Regions from separate parts of the Candidatus Contubernalis alkaliaceticus genome, predicted to be linked through region 1. Evidence: a T-box and tRNA genes for the amino acid it is inferred to sense, from the RefSeq annotation. Region 1 holds a T-box; the other holds one or more tRNA genes.
What was found. The T-box of region 1 lies ahead of thrS (threonine--tRNA ligase). A T-box ahead of a tRNA ligase gene usually reads a tRNA of that ligase, here a tRNA-Thr.
Positions count from the first base shown of each region.

Region 2: it has a tRNA-Thr gene. The T-box ahead of thrS (threonine--tRNA ligase) is inferred to sense a tRNA for this amino acid. The anticodon was not compared.

Region 1 covers NZ_CP054699.1:2,267,534-2,271,959, reverse strand. Annotated here, with positions in the region: gene ytxC (putative sporulation protein YtxC) at 1-803, shown strand, start outside; gene HUE98_RS11400 (DUF445 domain-containing protein) at 916-1,515, shown strand; T-box leader at 1,562-1,790, shown strand; gene thrS (threonine--tRNA ligase) at 1,843-3,765, shown strand; gene infC (translation initiation factor IF-3) at 3,964-4,426, shown strand, end outside.
Region 2 covers NZ_CP054699.1:176,075-180,500, forward strand. Annotated here, with positions in the region: gene HUE98_RS00805 (homocysteine biosynthesis protein) at 1-840, shown strand, start outside; gene HUE98_RS00810 (4Fe-4S binding protein) at 834-1,241, shown strand; gene HUE98_RS00815 (UPF0280 family protein) at 1,253-2,017, shown strand; tRNA gene HUE98_RS00820 (tRNA-Thr) at 2,146-2,221, shown strand; gene HUE98_RS00825 (hypothetical protein) at 2,460-2,624, shown strand; gene HUE98_RS00830 (vWA domain-containing protein) at 2,705-4,045, opposite strand; gene HUE98_RS00835 (AAA family ATPase) at 4,060-4,426, opposite strand, start outside.

The DNA.
Region 1 (4,426 bases):
AAAGAAATATGGCCGCGGTAAGGTTTAAAGAGATGCATAGAGATGGTATTCCTTTTTTGTTTTTTTTCTTAGATGTTAAAAAGCCCTTAAGTAAAGATTATAACAACTTATTAAAACAACATATGTCTCATTTCATTTGTGATTTTATCATGAATTATATGAGAGATACGGTATTGGAGAATCTGATAAAGAGGAATTATTCCTATTTCAGCCAACGGGAAAGGGAGATTATACTTGAATTAACTCAACAAGAATTAAATGAACAAAACAGTGCTAAAAAGTTTAATGAGAAAAAGGTCTATATTATAGATAGCATACAGCATTATTTTCAGGAAAAAGAATATATGAACCTAGAGGGTTTTGTTAATTTCCGCCTTAAGAAAATTATTGCAGGCTTAAAATATAGTGTTGAGTCTTCCATAGATGAACTTTTGATGGAACAGGAATACCAAGAATTTCTAAAGTTGTTAAAATATTTTGTTACCCTTCAAGAGCCTAAAATTGAACAGGTTCACATTACAGCGGATCAGGAGGGGTCTTTACAACTTAGAGATGCTGAACAGCGACTATTAGACTATTCTTTCCCCGTAAGTAATGGCCTGAATTTATTTAGTTCAAAGATACAAAAAGAGGATTTTATAATTAGTTTTTTGGTTAACTTTGCTCCTAAAAAAATTATAGTTCATCAGGTCTTGTGCTGTTATTATCCCAAGGCGGTGGAGGCTATTTTAAACATATTCAGTGAAAGAGTAGTGATTTGCAAGAAATGTAAACTGTGTCAGGGGCAGAAGCTCCAATTATAAATTTTTCTATAGAAAGGTTTGCTGTTCAGCTATTAAAAAACCGTAAAGGTTTTTTTTTATGTTTCTTTTTGTTAAAATAGAGACATAGAATGGCAAAGGAGACGTTTCCTGCATGTATTTGTTTATATTTTTACCTGTAATCGGCGGGTTGATTGGTTGGCTTACCAATATAATTGCTTTAAGGCTTCTGTTCCGTCCCTTGACTCCTGTAACAATACCTTTTTCTAAATATAGTTTTCAGGGTTTAATCCCTAAGAGGAAGCTGGCGCTTTCCCGTTCTATTGGGGATATTGTGGAAAAAGAACTGCTGTCCCGAAGAGATATTCTCCAGCAGGTTAATTATGATTCAATGGAAAGGGAAGTTTTGTCGGCTTCAGAGAGGATAATTAAAGGTTGGACTGAGGAGAAGCTGACCAATTTTATTCCTCCTGGAATTAAAAAAATCCTACATGAATATATTGCTGACCTGGTAAAAAAAGAATTGAGTATCCATGTAAAAGTAATCATGAGAGATATGATTCATAAGGCCTGGGATGAAGTTAATATTAGTAAAATGGTAGAAGATAAAATGAACAAGCTTTCCCTTGAAAGGGTAGAACAGATGATAATATTTATAGCTTCTAAGGAGCTTAAACATATTGAATATTTGGGGGCAGCTCTGGGTTTTTTCATCGGCATAGTTCAGGCTGGGGTGGTTTATATTCTACAGTAACTTGACATGCTTTAGAATAAGCATTATAATTTTTTTAAATTTAAATAAAAAAGCTATGATGAGAAAGAGTAGGTTAGATTACTTCTAAAAAAGAGAAAGGCGTCTCGGCTGAAAACGCCTTTAGAATATCTGACTGAAAACCATCTCTGAGCAGTACAGGTGAAAGCCCTCCGGTAAATAATCTGTGCCGTTTTCTCCCCGTTACGGAGAGCTTGAGTTCTTGTGAAAGTTAGTTTAATTAGGGTGGAACCGTGGGAAGTTTTCCTGCCCCTTTAGGGGTGGGTTTTATTATTTTGAGTTAAAAATTTTTTTAAGAGGGAGATGTTTATGAATAATAATATTAAAATTACCTTTCCAGATGACACTCAAAAAGAATTTCTTAAGGGGATTACTCCACAGGAAATATTAAACCAGATGGGAGGCCGATTAAAGAAAGAAGCGCTGGCGGCCCAAATTGACGGAAAGTTAGTTGACTTGAGCTGTCCTATATCTAGTGACACTCACCTTTCCTTCATCAGATTCGATGACCCTGAAGGCAGCAGTGTATACCGTCACAGCTCAAGCCATATATTGGCCCAGGCGGTGCAGAGGTTGTTCGGTAAGGTGAAGCTGGGGATAGGACCTTCTATAGAGAACGGTTTTTATTATGATTTTGAGGTTCCCCAATCCTTTACTCCTGAAGATCTGGAAAAAATAGAAAAAGAAATGAAAAAAATTATAAAAGAGAATCTTCCTATTGTAAGAAAAGAGCTGAGCCGGGAGGAAGCTTTATCCCTGTTTAAGGAAAAGGGAGAAGATTATAAGGTGGAACTGATCCAAGATTTACCCGTTGATCAGACCATCAGTTTTTATCAACAGGGAGAATTTCTGGACTTGTGTGCCGGCCCCCATGTTCCTTCTACAGGAAAAATTAAGACCGTGAAATTGTTGAGCCTGGCTGGAGCGTACTGGAGGGGTGATGAGCGAAACCCTATGCTGCAGCGCATATATGGGACCTCCTTTATCAAGCAATCTCTGCTGGAGGAATATTTGAATCGTTTGGAGGAGGCCAAAAAGAGAGACCATCGTAAACTGGGCAGAGAATTGGACCTTTACAGTATGCATGATGAGGCTCCGGGGTTTCCCTTCTTTCATCCCAAGGGCATGATACTTAGGGAGGAGCTTTTGAAATTTTGGAGGCAGGAACACCAGAAGGCCGGTTATCAAGAGATTAAAACCCCTATTATTTTAAACCGTAAGCTTTGGGAGCAGTCTGGGCACTGGGATCACTATAAGGAGAATATGTACTTTACCAAAATCGATGACCAGGATTTTGCCATCAAGCCTATGAATTGTCCCGGGGCCATGCTGATCTATGGTAACCGAATGCACAGTTACCGGGAATTTCCCCTCCGATATGCAGAACTGGGATTGGTCCATCGTCATGAACTCTCCGGTACCTTACACGGATTGCTGCGGGTAAGGAACTTTACCCAGGATGATGCCCATATTTTTATGCTGCCCTCTCAGGTAAAGGGGGAAGTAAAAAAGGTGATAGATTTGATTGACACTTTTTATAAAGTTTTCGGATTTACCTATCATGTAGAACTGAGCACAAAACCTGAGAAGGCCATGGGCTCCCAGGAGCTCTGGGAGACTGCTACCCATGCTCTTCGGGAGGTGTTGGTGGAGAATGAAATACCTTTTAACATTAATGAAGGTGATGGAGCTTTTTACGGGCCCAAAATTGACTTTATTTTAGAGGACTGCCTGGGGAGAAAATGGCAGTGCGGCACAGCTCAATTAGATTTTCAGATGCCTGAAAAATTTGACCTCTCGTATATTGGTGAAGACGGACAAAAGCATAGGCCGGTTATTATACACCGGGTAGTTTACGGGGCTATAGAAAGGTTTTTTGCTCTTTTAATAGAACAATACGCCGGGGCATTTCCTCTCTGGTTGGCGCCGGTACAGGTCATCCTTTTACCTATTGCCGACAGGCACTTTGAGTATGCCCGGCAGAATGCCAATTATTTACGGGATGGAGGTTTCCGGGTAGAAGTAGATGAACGTAATGAAAAAGTTGGTTATAAGATAAGGGAGGCCCAGGTTCAGAAAATTCCTTATATGCTGGTTGTAGGGGATAAAGAGATGGAAACAAATCAGGTATCCGTCAGGAAACGAGGAGAAGGTGATATGGGCCCGCAGTTGTTAGGTGTTTTACTTGAGACCTTAAAAAAGGAGAGAAAAGAAAAAACTTTGACTAGATAGTTTAATTATGGTATATTATATAAGATGTAATATAATAATAAAATTTCAAGAAGAAGCCGCCGCTTCTCACCCCAAGACGCTTACAGCTGTCGCCGGGTACTAATATTTACAGGTAAGCAGGTGGTTTTTGCCTGCTTTTTTATTTATTATTTTAGTACCGTTCAATCTGGACTATATATATTCTGGAGGTGAAATAATATTAGTAGAGATTCATTTATTAATGAACAGATTCGGGCTAAGGAAGTAAGGTTAATTGACAGCGAGGGTGAACAAATGGGAATAGTACCTTTAAAAGAGGCTCTTAATATGGCCAGGGAAAAGAACCTGGACCTGGTTAATGTGGCTCCTAACGCAAAGCCTCCTGTCTGCAGGATTATGGATTACGGCAAATATAAGTATGAACAGAGTAAAAGAGAGAAGGAAGCCCGTAAGAATCAAAAAATTATTACGGTGAAAGAGGTAAAAGTCCGTCCTAATATTGAAGATCATGATTTGAATGTTAAAGTAAGAAATGCAAAACGTTTTTTAGAAAATGAAGATAAGGTGAAAGTTACCGTAATGTTCAGGGGTAGGGAGATTACTCATTCACAACTGGGAAAAGTCATTTGTGATAGAATCGCCGAAGAATTAAAGGATTATGCAGTGGTAGAGAAAAAGGCAA
Region 2 (4,426 bases), 1.5 Mb from region 1:
GAAGTTTTTTTAGAGGCCTATGGCTATGGAACAGATTGTTATCCCCGCAAGAAGCTTGAGACCTATATGAAGCTTGAGGATATGAATGAAGCTTTAATGTTTAACGTCCGTAATGCTTATCAGAATTATAATGTGGCCGTGAATTCATCTGATAAGACTATATATACTTACATGGGTATTTTGAAACCAAAGCTGGGGAATGCCAATTACAGCACCTCGGGTCAGCTAAGCCCACTGTTTAATGATCCCCTTTACCGTACAACAGGTATTGGGACCCGGATTTTCCTGGGCGGAGGTATCGGTTATGTTTCCTGGCATGGAACACAGCATAACCCTTGTGCGGCCAGAGATGAAAACGGTGTTCCCAAGGGGCCTTCCGGTACGCTCTCTGTTATGGGAGATATGAAACAAATGGATTCCCAGTGGATTAGGGGGGTAAGCTTTTTAGGATATGGAGTTTCCTTGATGGTGGGTATTGGAGTACCTATTCCTATATTGAATGAGGAAATTCTAAAAAACACAGCAGTTAAAGACGAAGATATTTTTGCTCCGGTAGTAGAGTACAGTGAGGGGTATTCCTATGGGAAAAGGGGCCCTTTGGGAGAAGTGACTTATGCACAGTTAAAGTCTGGTATGATTAATATTGATGGAAAAGAGATTCCCACCGCTCCCTTATCCAGTTACTCTAAAGCCAAGGAAATTGCAGAGATATTAAAGGCCTGGATAACAGAAGGAAATTTCTTAATTGCGGAACCGGTGGAAAAACTGCCCTCAATTGATTCCGGGAAGAAATTGAATCCCATAACAATTCGCACTAAGGGGGAGGAGATTAAGTGGTAAAGCACAAAATTGTACTGTTATTTCCTGCCACTGTAGTTGAACAGCCTTTCTTGTATAATCTGGTTAAAGATTATAACTTAATTATCAACGTTCTCAAGGCAAATATTAATCCAAGAAAACAAGGGATGCTGGTGCTGGAACTTGCAGGGGAAAAAAATGATTATGAGTCCGGAATTAATTTTTTGCAGGCTAGAGGAGTTAAAGCCAAGCCGCTGGAACAGCAGATTGTCTGGAATTCTGACAGCTGCACCCATTGTGGGGCCTGTACTGTAATTTGCCCTACCTCAGCCCTGGAAATGATCAGACCTGAGATGACCGTTAAGTTTGATGGAGAAAAATGCATTGCCTGTGGCCACTGTCTAAAGGCCTGTCCGGTAAGGGCTGTGGAGGAGCATTATTAAGGAGAATTAGCATGTCTTACGATATTCGTTCTTACAGGAATATCAATCACAAGGGAGATTTGTCTTCTTTTCAGATAACCGTTAAGGAAACAGATCTGTTTGTGCTGGTGGATTCAGGTAGTTTTAACGGGGATTTGATTCATAGGGTGGAAAGCACTCTCTGGCATCATCGGCAGGAATTAGAGAGTTTCATTGACCGGGAGAAGGATTTTAAAACCTCTTTGGTGCCATACCTTATTTCTGCTCAGGCTCCGGCCATAGCTCTGATGATGGCCCGGGCGGCTAATACTGCAGGAGTGGGCCCCATGGCTTCTGTGGCAGGGGCTTTTGCGGAAGTTGTGGGTAGGGAATTAATGCCCCATGTGCAAGAGGTGATTGTTGAAAACGGGGGAGATTTATTTTTAAAAGTTAAAAAGAAAAGAAAGATCTCTGTTCTGTGTGGCAGTCATTCCCCCTTCAGCTGCCGGTTAGCCCTGGAGATTAAGCCGGGTGATACTCCCATGGGGGTATGTACTTCCTCGGGAGTGATTGGCCCCTCTCTGAGCTTAGGAAGGGCAGATGCTGTGGTGGTGGTATCTCCCTCTGTCCCTTTGGCAGACGCAGCAGCTACTGCCCTGGCAAATCAGGTAAAAGAGGAAGAAGACATTGAAAAAACCATCGAAAAAGCTAAAGAAATTACCGGGGTAAAAGGAGTATTAATTATAAAAGGGGATAAGCTGGGTCTCTGGGGAAAAATTAAAATTGTTTCACCAAAAAGTAACGGAACTATGACATAAGATTAGATGATAAATAAACTTAAACAAGATGTATTAAAGGAAAACAATGGGGAAACTATCTAACTCATCAGATGTCACTTCTGCTTGCAAAATAGAGTTTTTCATAATATAATATGTACTGCAAATGGGCCGGCATAGCTCAATAGGTAGAGCAGCTGAATCGTAATCAGCATGTTGGGGGTTCAAGTCCTCTTGCCGGCTCCAAAAAATAAAAGTTTTCAGACATAGAAAATATTCTATGTCTATTTTTATATGACGAGTAAAGTGCAAATTGTAGGGGACGGTTCTTTTGACAAACAAATTTTTTACAATCAAGATAATGAATGGATTGCCGGAAGAACTGTCCCCTTGACAACCCATGACAACTTTTTTGGCATAGATGTATTATTTTAAATGGTTTGGGCAAGATATTAAGTAGTACAAAATAAAGGAGGAAATGAAAATGACTCAAGAGGTTATAGATAACCTGACAATGGAAAGGGATCAGATGTTGGATGATTTATTAGCCACAGGGGAAGAGAACAGAGAGGAACTTCTGGAAAAGATTATAGAAATTGACGAGGTAATCGAATCTTTAAAAAGCCAGGGAGATTACTTAGAAAAATAGGAGTTTCATAAATATATAGGTAGAAGAAAGGGGCTGCCACTAAATCTTAACATTTGGCGGCAGCCCCTTTTTATATTTCATTAGTTAAAAATTTTACTGTGGGTTATTTTTTCTATATCGTTTAAGGTGTTGCATGGATACATTTTAATTAGGGCCTGAAAAGTTTTGGTGCTCTTTGATTTTTCCCATTCTTGCTCCGGCAGAGTATTCAACCAAAGTATATCTTTTACGGATTTTTTAATGGCCTGGAGCTCCTGCAGAGTATCGTCAATGGCTTCAGTCTTTGTATCGCTGAGAATAATAATATAGGCATCGGAGGTTAACAGTGTGGAATAATTTGTTCGTAGGGTGCTCAGGGACTTATGAAGTCGGGTTCCACCTCCCCAAATTCTGCTCTCATTCATAATGTCTACCATCAACTGGTTAAAATCGCTGCCGGGATGAAAATGATGGCTGATTTTTTCCAGGTCATCGGAAAATATAAAGCTTTCGATTTGCCCCAGCACCGAATGTATACCGTAGATAAACTGTAGTACCAGGGAAGCATAACGAGCCATTGAACCGGATACATCGCATATGAGAATCAGTTTGGGTTTTTGGATCCTTTTGCTTCGGTATTTTAGTTTGAACATTGTTCCGCCGTAACGGATATTATCCCGGATTGTCCTTCTTAAGTCCAGGAGCTGGTGCCTTCTGCTGCGCTTGTATCTTCGGCTGATTCGAGTAACCAGGTGTTTAGCCAGGCGTCGGATAAGCAGGTTAGCTTTGGGGAGGTCTTTATCTTTGATATGCTGCATATCTTCATACATCAATGATTCGTCTCTGCTAGGAGCAGAATGGTCTAAATCCTCCAGAATATAATCCAGCTGCTCATCTCCTGTGGATACCCTATCTTTCAGGTCCACCTGATCTTGGTGGGAGTGCAGCCATTTTCTTAAAGCCCCTTTAACTACATTCTCAATCAAGGATTTAACAGTGGGCTCCCAGATTCGGGATTTGCCCTCCTCTGCCTTTTTTATATATTCTTTAATTTTACTTTTGTCCTCTTGATCCATCTGGCTGTATAGATATTTTTCTTCTTCTGACAGCTCAAGCTTTTCTTCTTCAAAAGTAAGATCCTGTTCGGCCTCTTCAATCTGCTGTTGTTTTTGTTTCTGCCTCATCTGGTGCTCAATCTGCTGTCTTTCCCGTTCCTCCAGAGGCGCAAAATAGAGGTCAAAGGTGTGGTCAAAGATGTCTCTTTCCCCTTTTCTTTTGACTAAAATTGACCGCAGGGCTATTTTAAACTGTTCTCGGTCGGAAAAATCAATAAATGTCAGGGCATTTAGAGCGTCAATGACTTCTCCGCTGCCTACTTTAATACCCGTTAGACGCAGTAGATGGGTAAATCTTACAATATTTGCCTCTAAGGTTTTATCCATTTTAACACCTGCCTTTAAGAACGGGCGAACTCATCCAGGGCCGCCGCCCCAATCTGTTTGTTGAAGGATTCAATATCCGTTTTGGTTTTCAAAAGGATGTTTATGGTCTGCTTAACTACTTTTTCGCTGAGGCCGTCTTCATTTAAAGTTAGGAGAGCTCTGGCCCAGTCCAGGGTTTCGGCTATGGAGGGTTTCTTTTTTATTTCTGTGTTTTGACGTATTAAATTAACAGCTTTAGCAATCTGCCGGGTTAGTTTATCGGTTATTTCCGGGACCTTAGCTTTAATGATGGCAACTTCCCGTTCCACCGTGGGAAAGTCTAAAAAAAGGTATATACAGCGGCGTTTTAAACCGTCGGAAAGTTCCCGTTCATTGTTGCTG